Regions from separate parts of the Pseudoalteromonas sp. SWXJZ94C genome, predicted to be linked through region 2. Evidence: predicted binding sites of a transcription regulator. Region 2 holds the regulator's gene; each other region holds the start of a gene.

The links. Region 2 encodes sigma-54, which starts transcription at its own class of promoters, with help from an activator protein. Its sites were predicted from a motif close to GTTGGCACGNNNNTNGNNT; they were not measured.
Region 1: the regulator sigma-54 is predicted to act here: its motif matches at 1,617-1,635, upstream of I6F65_RS06150 (formate/nitrite transporter family protein).
Region 3: the regulator sigma-54 is predicted to act here: its motif matches at 2,847-2,865, upstream of I6F65_RS01585 (EF-hand domain-containing protein).

What each region holds. Positions count from the first base shown of each region.
Region 1 is NZ_JADYXF010000010.1:54,902-59,607, forward strand. It holds gene I6F65_RS06145 (protein kinase) at 1-617, opposite strand, end outside; gene I6F65_RS06150 (formate/nitrite transporter family protein) at 624-1,451, opposite strand; gene I6F65_RS06155 (hypothetical protein) at 1,901-2,347, shown strand; gene icd (NADP-dependent isocitrate dehydrogenase) at 2,360-3,634, opposite strand; gene I6F65_RS06165 (glycosyltransferase family 2 protein) at 3,746-4,486, opposite strand.
Region 2 is NZ_JADYXF010000045.1:10,803-15,508, reverse strand. It holds gene lptC (LPS export ABC transporter periplasmic protein LptC) at 1-472, shown strand, start outside; gene lptA (lipopolysaccharide transport periplasmic protein LptA) at 462-1,007, shown strand; gene lptB (LPS export ABC transporter ATP-binding protein) at 1,004-1,729, shown strand; gene I6F65_RS17190 (RNA polymerase factor sigma-54) at 1,799-3,298, shown strand; gene hpf (ribosome hibernation promoting factor) at 3,326-3,613, shown strand; gene ptsN (PTS IIA-like nitrogen regulatory protein PtsN) at 3,618-4,070, shown strand; gene rapZ (RNase adapter RapZ) at 4,090-4,706, shown strand, end outside.
Region 3 is NZ_JADYXF010000003.1:446-5,151, reverse strand. It holds gene I6F65_RS01605 (putative RNA methyltransferase) at 1-512, opposite strand, end outside; gene I6F65_RS01600 (energy-coupling factor ABC transporter permease) at 509-1,156, opposite strand; gene xthA (exodeoxyribonuclease III) at 1,158-1,970, opposite strand; gene I6F65_RS01590 (hypothetical protein) at 2,210-2,641, shown strand; gene I6F65_RS01585 (EF-hand domain-containing protein) at 2,907-3,428, shown strand; gene scpB (SMC-Scp complex subunit ScpB) at 3,580-4,170, shown strand; gene rluB (23S rRNA pseudouridine(2605) synthase RluB) at 4,167-4,706, shown strand, end outside.

The DNA.
Region 1 (4,706 bases), on a different contig from region 2:
TGATAGTTTAATAACGCTAAAATACGCTCTTCAGTCAAAAAGTTAAATATGCCGTCGGTCATCAATAAAAACACATCACCAACGATTAATGGCTCACAAAGGTAGTCGAACTTAAAATGTGGCGTTATTCCGAGCGCTTGGCTTAATACCGTTTGACCATTGGCTTGTATATTATGATCAGTTGTTAACAATGTAAGTTGGTTATTACGAAGGCGATAAATACGTGAATCACCCACATGAAAAATATGAGCGCATTGGTTTTGCAAAATAAGCGCTGAAAAAGTACATACATAACCTTTTTCAAGATTGTACTTATAAGGGCTGTGCTGATTTTTACAATATAAATGGGCATTTACACTTTTAAATACTTGACCACCAGCATGCTCAACGGACCATGCTGGTGATGTACAATAATAATCGTTAATAAAGCGCTTAACCGCACTTTCACTCGCTACTTGGCTAACTAAACTGCTACCTACCCCGTCGCTAATAGCAAACACGGCACCTTTAAGGTTAAGCTCATCTAATATTGGCACTCGGGACAAAACAAAGTCTTGATTTATACTTTTACAACCTTGTGTTGTAAAATACCCAGTATTGAGTGTTAAGGCAGTCATCGGTTATTAACTCGTATGCTGCGTTTGAATATGACGCTTTGGCGCTGTTTTGTAGTGCGTGGTGTATAACGTTAAACCAGTAAACGCCAAGCCACCGACTAAGTTACCTAATACGGTTGGAATTTCGTTCCAAATTAAGTAATCCATTACCGAAAATTCACCGCCCATAATAAGCGCAAACGGGAATAAAAACATATTCACTACTGAGTGCTCAAAGCCCATAAAAAAGAACAACATAACCGGCATCCACATGGCAATTACTTTACCGCTTACATTTGTTGAAATCATTGCGCCAACAACCCCAAGCGACACCATCCAGTTGCATAACATGCCTCTAATAAATATAGTTAACCAACCTGCTGTTCCAAATTCGGCATAGCCCAAAGTACGCGCCTCGCCTATTGCAGCAACTTTTTTAGCAATTGCACCGCCATCTATGTTGTACCCATAAGTAAAAATAAACGACATCATAAAAGCAACCGTTAGCGCCCCTAAAAAATTACCCAAAAACACTTTGCCCCAATGCGGTAATATTTGCGACCACGTAACGCCTGGTCGCTTTGCAAGCCATGCTAGTGGCGTAAGTACAAATACACCCGTCAGTAAATCAAAACCCATTAAGTACAACATAATAAAACCAACGGGAAACAACATCGAGCCCACTAAATGTGAGCCAGTGGCAATGCTAACGGTAATTGCAAACACTGCAGCTAACGCTAAAATAGCGCCAGCCATAAATGCACGAATTAACGTATCGCGCGTTGACATATAAATTTTAGACTCACCAGAGTCCACCATTTTAGTTACAAATTCGGTAGGGATTAAATAAGCCATTTTTTTACCTTTATTTTGGTAGTGCTATTTTAATTTCCATTTGCAGCAATATATTGCAAGCAAAAAAAAACGCCTACACCTTACTTTTTTAAAGTAAATGTGTAGACGTCTTCGTCTGGAATCATATTGGTCTTAGCAAGGGGAGAAACCTTACTGTATGTTAATTTGCAAAGTTGGTGCCATTACAAAAAATTAAATTATAGCTATTTAAAAACAAGTAGTTAGTTGATTTAATGTAATTTTAAAAATGATATTTACGCGCTATTTTTGTGCATTAAAAGCCGTTTTGCACCAAATAAAGTAATTAAACATTATAAATAACAACCTTAAAAAGAAGCATCCAGCTACAGTATTGATAAAATCAATATCAGTTATTGAAAACAACAATTTCATTAATAATACACTTAGCGCTAGAGTGAAGTTAAGCCAACAAACTAAGAGTAATTATTATGCCAACTACCGCTATCTTCACACACCAAGACGGATTATTCATTGATGCTAATTTACATCAATTCATTAAAGAGCAGTTATGTACTAAAGCGACTTTAAAAACGACTGAGATTTACCAAGCTTTAGCTACGTTAGTTGATGAATTTGGGTGTACTTGTCGTAAAAATAAGCATCAACCAAGTGATACTCTTGAAGTAGACACGCTATTAAATGCGTATCAACAAAAAAATCATCCACATTGCCATATGAACGCACAAACAACAGAAGCCGTGCTTGATGAATACTGCTGCCAAGTACCTGCCATTATTGTTGTAGCATTAATGGATACACTAAGCGGTACACACTGTGATGAGCCAAATGCACATGCCATTTATCATCGCGCTGCACAATTAACTAATCGCCCTTGTATGCACACAGTGCAGATTGCTAATGCATCAGCAGCTTAAAAATGGGGGTGTTTAAAAATGCTCGATAACCTTTTGTGCAAAGTCTGTGCAACTTAGGGTTATCGAGTTATTAGATATTGAATTATTAGAATCATCTTTATTAGGTGCTAAATCAAAAGTTACTTGGGAACTTGCGAAGGTTTTTTCTAATGCGTTTTCAATCAATATTGCGGCTTTATCCCACTTCATAAATTTAAGCATTAACACTGCACTTAAAATACTGCTGCTCGGATTGGCTTTATTTTGTCCCGCTATACGTTCAAACGTGCCATGTGTTGGTTCAAAAAATGCCACTTCGTTATTTAAATTTGCAGCGGGCATTATGCCAACTCCACCCACTTGCGCGCTAAGCATATCAGCTAAAAAGTCGCCATTTTGATTAGTAGTGGCTACTACATCAAACTGTTCTGGATGCATTAAACATTGCTGAAGCATGTTATCGGCTATTACTTCTTTAATAATTAATGGTTCTTGATCTGATCGCTCTATTAGTAGCCAACGACCATTTTGATGATTTATAGCTTTAAATTCTTTTTTAGCAAGTGCGAACCCCCAACGTTTAAATGCACCATCGGTAAATTTAAGTACATTTCCTTTGTGCACAATAGTCAGTGAATCGCTGTTATTTTTAAGTGCGTAGTTTATTGCATAACGTACTAATCGCTCAGAACCTTCTTTTGAAATGTTTTTAATGCCAATGCCGCACTCTTGTGTAAATCTCAAGCGCGTTACACCCATTTCTTCACATAAAAAGTCGAGCATTTTTTCACTTTCAATGCTGCCCGCTTGCCATTCAATACCTGAATAAACATCTTCGCTACTATCGCGAAGCACCGTTATGTTAGTTAAAAAAGGATTTTTTAAAGGAGAAGGAAGCGCACTAAAGCCTTTAATGGTGCGCATATTTACAAACAAATCCATTTCTTGTCTAAGCGCAACATTAAGTGAGCGAAAGCCACCACCAAGCGGAGTTGTTAGTGGCCCTTTTATGGCTATTTTACAAGTACGTACCGCGTTAATTGTTTCTTGCGGGAACCAATCACCGTCATATAATTTAGCTGCTTGTTCGCCGTTGTAAACTTGCATCCAATGAATTTTTCGCGCCGTTTTATAACAGTGTTCAACAGCACGATTAACCACATTACGCATTACTGGCATAACATCTAAACCCACACCATCGCCGTCAATATAAGCAATTATAGGTTCGAGAGGGATTTGCCAGTCCCCGCGCTCATCTATTGTTATATTTTGACCTTGCTCTGGTACATTTATATGTTGGTACTGCATTGCTAACACCTACAAAGCTTTATTAATATTATTAAAGCATGATCAGTTTGGTGTGTCTGTATTCACTTTTTTATAGTTACTATCAGTTTAAAAAATATAGAGCTTTTATTTTTATCTATAAGTAGCAAATAAATATTTATTAAAACTGTATTGGCTTTGTATTACTGCAATTACAAAACCAGCTCTTCCATCTAAAAAGCCAAGTCGTAAAAAGTAATGACGAATAAAAGCAAATGTTGCTGAGCTTATTGCTTTTAATATGGATGATTTTTTGCCTTTCCTAATCATTTGGTCTGCACCAATATTGGCATAGTTATTTCTTTTATTTATATATGCAAAAATATCTTCGTATTGAAAGTGCAATAAATCTGCCTTTAAGTTAATCAAGTTACAGCCTTTAACCACTACCGATTCGTGTACCAAATTATTATTGTAACTCGTTGTGTTTTTATTGTAGATACGAGAAATACGGCTTGGGTACCATCCACTATGACGAATAAATTGACCACAAAAGTGCGTTAATCTATTAAGTACTAGTACGTCTTTTTCTTTACATTTAGCAAGGTTATCTCGTATTTCAGCACCTAATTCATCACTAACGACTTCGTCACAATCAATTGCAAAAATCCAGTCGTTACTTGCTAAAGCTTCTGCTCTTTGGCGTTGCTCACCAAATCCTTCCCAGTCGGCACGAACGAATACTTTATCTGTGTATTTTTTAGCTATTGCCAATGTTTCATCTGTACTACCTGAATCAAGTACAATAATTTCATCAGCCCACTTTACCGACTCCAAGCATCGTTCAAGTGTACTTTCTTCATTTTTACAAATAATACAAACAGATAATTTCACGGACTTTCCTTTTATTAATTAACATAGCGCCAACATTATAAACTGATTAGATAACTAAATAATGCAATTGTTGAATTTTTACTGATTTTAAATTTAACCACCCTATTTTTTAGCAAAAAACAGTGAAACCTATACGTAATTTAATCGCGTTAAAGATTCATAACGGCTAAACCACAACTCAATTATCCCCGTTAATCACACGCTTAATTCCGATCATTTA
Region 2 (4,706 bases):
TATTGCAACGCAGGTAGAGCAAGAAGTTGTAGCTAAACCTGACTATATCGCCATAGAATTAAAGCAAACGGCGTATGATGAGAATGGTAAAATTAGCCATAAAGTAACTGCTGCAAAAATGGAGCTGTATCAACAGTTAGGCTTTACCTTTTTTGAAAAACCTATTTTCACTTTATATGACGAAAAGCAAACATGGCGCATCAATGCGGATGAAGCAACGTTGTATGAAGGTAAACAGTTAATTTTAGAGGGCAACGTAGTCGCTAAAAATCTAACTGACAACGCAATGATTGATAAGATCAATGCCGATAATATTCAAGTAGATATAAAGCAACTGACAATGCGCTCCGAACAGCCTGTCATTGTGACTGGACCTAACTTAAAAATCACCGGTAAAGGCCTTGAAGCCGATTTAAAAACTGAAGTGATAAAACTCATTAACCATACGCGAACCATATACTATGACCAATAAAATATTAAAATCACTTATTATTCCTACACTTATACTAGCCTTTAATAGTAATGCAGCAGAACAAAGTACACAACCTGCCGCTAATCAAATATCAATTAGTGCCGACAAACAAGAAGGCCAACTAAAAGCTAATGTAGGTATTTTTGAAAAAAATGTTGAAATTATTCATGGTAACCGTCGCATTACGGCTGACCGCCTCGAAGTGCATAAGCGTGACGAATTAGGTGACAATAAACAGTTATTAATTGCCACTGGCAGCCCTGCGTACTTTGAAGAAAAGCAAGATGACGGCACAATAATGAGCGCAAGTGCGAACGAAGTTCGTTACGATGTAGCTAAGCGTTTTTTAACACTTGTTGGCGATGCACAAGTATCGCAAGCTGGACAAAAAATTAACGCAAAAAGCATTACTTACGATATGCAGCAACAGCTTATTAGTGCTGAAAAAGACGAAAACTCTACCGATCGCGTTCATACTATTTTAGTGCCTATTGAAGCTACAAAAAGTAAAAAAAGCGATAAAGGTCAACCATGAGCACATTAAAAGCAGAGCTGTTAGCAAAAAGCTATAAAGGTCGTGAAGTTGTTAAAAATGTAGGTCTTGAGGTTAAGGCTGGCAGTATTGTTGGTTTACTTGGACCTAATGGTGCAGGTAAAACTACAACGTTTTATATGATTGTAGGACTTGTACCTAGCGACAAAGGTAAAATATCCATCGATGATAACGATATTACTCTTTTACCTATGCATAGTCGTGCTAGATTAGGGATAGGGTATTTACCACAAGAATCGTCAATATTTAGAAAACTGACTGTTTACCAAAACTTAATGGCTATTTTAGAAACGCGTAAATCGTTAAATAAACAAGCTCGAGAAGACACATTAAATAATCTATTGGATGAATTTAGCATTCAGCATATTCGTGATAGCCAAGGTATGGCTTTATCCGGTGGTGAACGTCGCCGTGTAGAAATAGCACGTGCACTTGCCGCCGATCCTAAGTTTATATTGCTAGATGAACCTTTTGCTGGTGTAGACCCAATTTCAGTATTAGATATTAAGAAAATAATAGAACATCTTAAAAACCGTGGGATTGGTGTATTAATTACCGATCATAACGTAAGAGAAACCCTTGATGTTTGTGAAAAAGCCTACATTGTTTCTCATGGGGAGCTAATTGCATCTGGCACTCCTGAACACGTATTAAACGATAAAACAGTACGCGATGTTTACTTAGGCGAGCAATTTAGGCTGTAACATTAACGCCATGTCTTTGAGCATCTGCTAGTATTAATTATAACAACATAAAAGGATTGTTAGAGATAAATGAGGCAATCATTACAGCTGCGCATGGGCCAGCAACTTACAATGACACCACAGCTGCAACAAGCAATTCGTTTGTTGCAACTCAGTACATTGGATCTCCAGCAAGAAATACAAGAAGCTCTTGATAGCAACCCGCTGCTAGAAGTTGAAGAAAACGACTACGCAGAAGATTCTGCTGGCAAAAATGAGCAAAAAGCTGATAACGATGACGTTACTGTTAGCGCATCTGCAGATGATGCTCCTAGCGAATACGAACAAGATAGTGGTGAAGCACTTGCTAAAGATACAGTAAGTGACGACATGGCTATGGATGTTAGCTGGGATGAGTACATGAGTGCTGCGCCTGCATCGTCATCAGGACCAATGCCTGAGGACGAGTCAATATACCAAGGTGCTTCAACCGAAACACTTCATGAGTACCTAATGTGGCAGTTACAATTAACGCCTTTTAGCCCTACTGATGAAGCTATTGCAATCGCTATTGTTGAAGCCGTAGATGATTCTGGTATTTTAACACTTAGCTGTGAAGAAATTTTAGAGAGCTTCAATCAAGAAAACGAAGATGATAACGAAGTCGAACTTGACGAAATTGAAGCCGTTTTAAAGCGTATCCAACTGTTTGATCCGGTCGGTATTGCTGCACGTAGTTTACAAGAGTGCTTGTGTATTCAGCTTAACCAGTTTGATAAAGAAACACCTTACATTAATGAAACAAAAATGATCTTAACCGAGCATATTGATTTATTAGCTGCTCGTGACTATCGTACATTAATGAAAAAAACTAAGCTCAAAGAAGAAGAGCTTAAAGAAGTAATGACACTAATACATACTCTCAGCCCTAAACCCGCTGATACGATTGTTAGAGAAGAGTCTGAGTATGTTATTCCTGATGTGTCGGTTAAAAAAATTAAAGGTCGCTGGGTTGTAGAATTAAACCCAGATAGCATGCCTAAAATAAGAGTAAACAGCCAATATGCTGCAATGTCTCGTACCGTTAAATCTAGTGGTGATAGCCAATTTATTCGCTCACACTTACAAGAAGCAAAATGGTTTATTAAAAGCCTAGAAAGCAGAAACGACACATTGTTAAAAGTAACAAATTGTATTGTTAAGCAACAACAAGGCTTTTTTGAACACGGTCCAGAAGCCATGAAACCAATGGTTTTAAATGATGTTGCTGAAATGGTAGAAATGCACGAGTCGACTATTTCTCGCGTAACAACCCAAAAGTATATGCACACGCCACGTGGAATATTTGAGTTAAAATACTTTTTCTCAAGCCATGTAAGCACCGAAAATGGTGGCGAATGTTCATCTACGGCAATACGCGCTCTGATTAGAAAATTAATCGCAGCAGAAAACTCAGCAAAACCATTGAGTGATAGCAAGATAGCGGATATATTGGCTGAGCAGGGAATTAAAGTAGCTAGACGCACGATCGCAAAGTACCGCGAATCTCTGGCTATTCCACCGTCAAATCAGCGAAAAAGTCTGATTTAAGACGCAAAAACAAAGAGGGTAACGCTTATGCAACTAAACTTAACTGGTCGTCACGTAGAAGTAACCGATTCACTAAAAGACTATGTAAACACTAAATTTGCGAAGCTAGAAAGGCACTCTGATCATATTAATAATGTTCATGTCATTCTCGATGTAGAAAAATTAAACCAAAAAGCAGAAGCAACAATTCATGTCAGTGGTGCAGAATTATTTGCCTCTACTGAACATCAAGATATGTATGCCGCCATTGACTCGTTGATTGACAAGCTCGATCGACAAGTTATCAAACACAAAGAGAAGCTTGCTCGACACTAATATTATGAAATTAAGTTCACTTATATGTCAGGACTGCAGCAAAGCTGCGGTCCTTTTTAATAGTAAAAAAAGAATTTTAGAGTTTATTAGCGAACTTGCTCACAACAAGCTTCCTTACTTATCTCAACAAGATATTCTTAGTGCTTTACTAAGCAGAGAAAAACTAGGTAGTACAGGCATTGGTAAAGGTATTGCAATCCCTCACGGACGAATGAGTGGCGTAGAAGAACCTTTAGCTTTAGTACTTGTTAGCGAAACACCTATTAACTTTGATGCGATAGATAACCGCCCTGTAGATATTTTTGTTGCACTCATCGTACCAGATGGTGATAACCAACAGCACTTAAAGACTCTAGCAACCATTGCTGATAAACTAAACGACAAAGAATTTTGTAAGCAGTTACGCTGTGCAAAATCAGATACAGAGCTATACCAAGTTATTGTTGATCAATCATAATTAATAAAAAAGGTGTTAAATGGAATTAATTATCATAAGTGGCCGATCAGGTTCTGGAAAATCGGTAGCTTTACGCGTAGTTGAAGACTTAGGTTATTATTGCGTAGATAATATTCCACTAAACCTGCTGCCTTCTCTAGTGCGAAGTGTCTCTGACAACTACGACAAAATAGCAGTGAGTATTGATGTTCGAAACTTGCCAAAAGAACAAGAACAGTTCAATGATATTTTTGAGTATTTACCTGGTTTTGCTAAACCAACGCTGTTTTATTTAGACAGCGAAGATCAAGTATTAATAAAACGTTTTTCTGAAACGCGACGACTACACCCTCTTTCTGTCGACTCATTGCCACTTGATTTAGCTATAAAAAAAGAAAAAGAATTACTTGATGTACTAACAACCAGAGCTGACTTTATGATTGATACCAGCGAGTTAAGTGTTCACCAACTCGCTGAATCTATCAGAGAAAAAATACTTGGTAAAAAAGACAAACAGCTTATTGTTACTTTTGAATCATTTGGCTTTAAATACGGAATACCTAAAGAAGCGGATTATGTCTTCGATGCACGTTTTTTACCAAACCCACATTGGGAGCCCGAATTAAAACCTTTAACAGGATTAGATCAGCCCGTTAA
Region 3 (4,706 bases), on a different contig from region 2:
GTTGAGCCTGGTTTTGCTAGCCTTGCTAGTTCTTGATCAAATAATGGTGCAAACACACTTATTAATACATCAGCAAATTGGCTTTTAAACGGAGCTTGGCTTATTGATGCAACGCTAAAATGGCAATTGTTATAGCGTTTTGCGGCGTATTTAATTGCAGACTTTGATATGTCTACACCATACACATTAGCTTGTGTGTTTGCTGCGATTGCTTGAGTATAAAATCCTTCACCACATCCTAAATCAATAATATTGTCGGCATTTAGTGTATTAATTATTTGACCTAGTGCACTTTGTAAAAATGCGTAAAAGCCACATTCTAAAAATGCACGCCTAGCCTGAACCATTTCTAGTGAGTCGCCTGGTTGTTTAGAGTTTTTTTGTTGCACAGGTAATAAATTTACATACCCTTCTTTTGCAAAGTCAAAACTATGTCTGTTTTCACAGCTAAGTGTGTTACTTGTTCTTATAAGAGGGTTGCTACACAGAGGGCAGCGATATTCAAGGCTCATGAGTCTAGGTAGTCCTTATCGTAAAAAGTTTTTACCCAATGCGGGCGATAAGTGATCATTATAGTAATAGCCATTCCATTTAACATCGCTTCCGGAAACCAGATTATTGCACTTAAATAAACGTAGTTATCTGTAAGTTCTTGCCAATTATATTGACCAATAGAAAGGTAAAATAACGCACCTAAAGCAATTTTAATACATGCTATGAATCCTGCTGTTATAAAAGCACAAACAAAAATATAAACAAAAAAGTGGCGTGGTAAATAATGATAGCTAACAATAAAAGCTAAATAGCTCAATGCTATAGGTATAAATGCACCAATAAGTATTTGCACTGGCAGTAATTCGGGCTCAATTTGCCCAAAACTAGCTAATAGGGCAGTGGCAAGTAAACTACTTAAAATAGTTAGGCGCCAGCCTAGTATTAATGTGGCTGCGGTTACGCCTAAAATATGTAAATCTAGCCCTGTTAGTATGCCTGCTTTTATTCGCCATAAAATGGCAAACACGAGCGCGCACGCAAGTACACCTGTTTGGCGAACAGGTGTACTATAAAGTGCTTTATAGGTAGCCTTATCAAAGCTGAGTAAACTAGCTATAGCAACAACAGCCCAAAGCAGTCCTTGTACTTGTAAGCTCAACATATTAATTATTTTTAAATGTTGACCAAATAGGCGCGTGGTCTGAAGGCTTTTCAATACCACGTAATTCGTAATCAATTCCGGTATCAATACAGCGCGCAGCTAATTCGTTAGTCGCAAGCACTACATCTATTCTAAGACCACGGTTATCTACAAAACCTTTTGAGCGATAGTCAAACCAAGAGTATTGATCGTCTGTATTTGGATTTTGTTCTCTAAAGGTATCTTTAAAGCCCCAATTAAGCAGTGTAGCTAGCCATTCACGTTCTACTGGTTGGAAAGAGCATTTACCTGTTTTTAACCAACGTTTAGCATTTACATCGCCTATACCAATATCTAAATCAGTAGGTGATATGTTGATATCGCCCATAACAATGACGTCTTGCTCTGGCGTATGGTTGGTTTCAAGGTGTGTCATTAAGTCTTTATAGAATTGGCGTTTATAGGGGAACTTAGTTTCGTGATTTATATTGTCGCCCTGCGGGAAATAACCATTCATTACGGTTAAATCACGACCATTTTCTTGCTCTACAGTGACACTGATCATACGTTTTTGTGATTCATCTGTATCGGTTGCAAAGCCTTTTAAGACCGATTTAGGTTCATTTTTGCATAACATAGCTACACCGTAATGCGCTTTTTGCCCATGAAAATAAACGTGATATCCCATTTTTTGAACATCTTCTAGTGGAAACGCTTCGTCATGAACTTTAATTTCTTGCAACCCAATAACGTCTGGTTGATGTTTATCGATAATAGCTTGTAATTGATGAAGACGAGCACGCAGACCATTGATATTGAAAGAAATCACTTTCATAGAATTTACCTTTAAATTAGTTCTATTTAATAAGATAAATTGTATCAGTAAATACACCTACATAACATGGCTGAAATGAGGAAATAGCTGCGTAAATGTTGATCAAATGGTGTTTAAAGATCAAACATTGTTAATGCAGTATTAATATTTTAAATAAATAAAAAATTCAGTTGAAATGTTAATTGTTGGCTATATAATGCGCGAAATTACTTAGTTAGCTCGTTCAAATAGGATCTCTCATGAAAACACAACTAATTTTAGCCGCTGCACTTTTAGCATCAACGACTGTTTCTGCACAAAGCAATACTTACTTTAGCGAAGACAATAAAATTGAATCTAAGTTATGCGTATTGAGCGCAAATGAAGGTTTTACTGCTGCTCGTAAAGAAGCTGCTCTTCATGGTGTGTATTTATCACGCTTTTCACAAAGCATTTTGTGTAACGGTGAAGATATTCGTGATATCGCTAAAAAAGAAACTTTTAATAAAGTAACAACGACTAAGGTTGAAGTGTTTGCAAAAGATGCTCAACAAGAAACACAATTATGTATGACTGCTTTAAAGCAAGGTCTAGCGCCAGTTCGTCAAAAAATAGGCAACTTAGACTCATTAAAATGTAATGGTCAAAAGGTAACCGACTTTGTTAAGCGCTACCATAACGCTGCTATCTAATAAATGCTCCAATTAATTTATTAATCAGATTTTAAGTTAATTAGCATCATTAAATAAAAACAATACTCAGTATATATTTATGTACTGGGTATTTTTTTGCAAAAATTACAGACATTCTGCAAACCTTTCATTATGTAAGTATATGAGTTTGTTTGATAAATAACCTTACTAATGCTATCCAACTGATTTTATTGACCAATTTTAAATTGGCATCAGACTTGTATTAAATAGAGTGACATTTAATTAATTACGAAGGATACGTCTTATGAAAAAGTTAACATTAGCAGCCACTATTTTAGCGTCTTTAAGCTTAGCAGCTTGTTCATCTAATCAAGGTCTTGAGAAAATAGACAGCGACTTTGCAAGTTTAGATAACGATAGCGATGGTTTTATTTCTAAAGTTGAAGCCGATGACGATAGCATTTGGGGTCATTTTTCAAATATTGACACCAACATGGATAACGAAATAAGCCGCAAAGAATTTAATGCTTACATGAAGCTTAATACTGGAAAAGTAGCAACTGATTCTGAGGTTAGCGAATCGGCTTTTAAAGCAGAAATTGCTAAATTTGATAAAATTGAAAGCAGCTTTTCAAGCTTAGATAACGACAGTAATGGCTATATCTCTGTAGTTGAAGGCAATGATGATGATATTTCAAATCATTTTGGTTATATGGATAAAAACCAAGATAAGCGCATCAGCAAGAGCGAGTTTATGGGTTACATTAAAAAATACGGTAACGCAGTAGCTGAAGATGACGCATTAGAAGCGATTAAACACAGTTAATATTTGTTGTTTTAAAGAGTAAGTTAGAAGCCAGTGACACTCACTGGCTTTTTTGTGTTTTAAATTAGGTAAATTGATAGATATATTTTCCTAGTTTAGTGTTGTTCTGGCATAATAGATGGCTGTGTATTTTTATTTGTTTAGAGTGTGTATGGCGGGTCGGCGAATTAGTGATGAGCAATTAATTGAAATCATTGAAGCGGCGATTTTTGTTGCAGATAAACCTGTCAGTAAACGTCACCTTAAAGACACTGTTTTAGCTGATTTGGCTATTACGATGGCGCGAATTAACGATGCCATTGAAACAATACAAGTACATTTTCAAACCCGTGGTATTCGCTTAGTTGAAGTTGGCAGTGGCTATCGTTTTCAAGCATGTAGTAGTTTAAGCCCATGGTTAAATAACCTTTGGCAAGAACGTGCGCCTAAGTATTCGCGCGCATTACTTGAAACGTTATCGCTTATTGCATATAAACAACCGATTACACGTGGCGAAATTGAGCAAGTAAGAGGTGTAACAACCGGCTCAAATATTATTAAAACCTTACTCGAAAGAGAGTGGGTTAAAGTGGTAGGGCATAAAGAGGTTCCGGGTAAACCGGCTTTATATGCAACTACTAAGCAATTTTTAGATTATTTTTCGATAATGGGTTTAGATAACTTACCTGCCTTGCCAGAGCAACAGCAGAGTAAAATAAACCAGTTATTAAGTGATCCTTCTGTGAGAGAACCATCCGAATGAGTATTATACAAGGTGAAAAGTTACAAAAAGTCCTAGCCCGTGCTGGCGTAGGCTCACGCCGTGAAATGGAAAAATACATTGATGCAAACCGCGTTAGTGTAAATGGTAAAGTGGCAAAGCTAGGTGACCGTGTTGAGGAAACTGATTTAATTCGTGTTGACGGACACACTGTAAAAATTGAAGAAAAAGCAGACAGAATCTGTCGTGTAATTATGTATAACAAACCAGAAGGTGAGTTAAGTACCCGTAAAGACCCTGAAGGGCGACGTACTGTATTTGACCGACTTCCTCGTATTGATGGCGAGCGTTGGATTGCTGTTGGTCGACTAGACGTTAATACATCGGGTTTAATGCTTTTTACCAACGATGGTGAATTAGCAAATCGTTTAATGCATCCAAGTTACGAAGTAGAGCGTGAATATTCTGCACGTGTATTTGGTGAAGTGACTGCCGAAACGATTAAAAACTTAACCCGTGGTGTTGAGTTAGAAGATGGTCCTGCTAAGTTTATGAGCGTTAATCCAATGGGCGGAGAA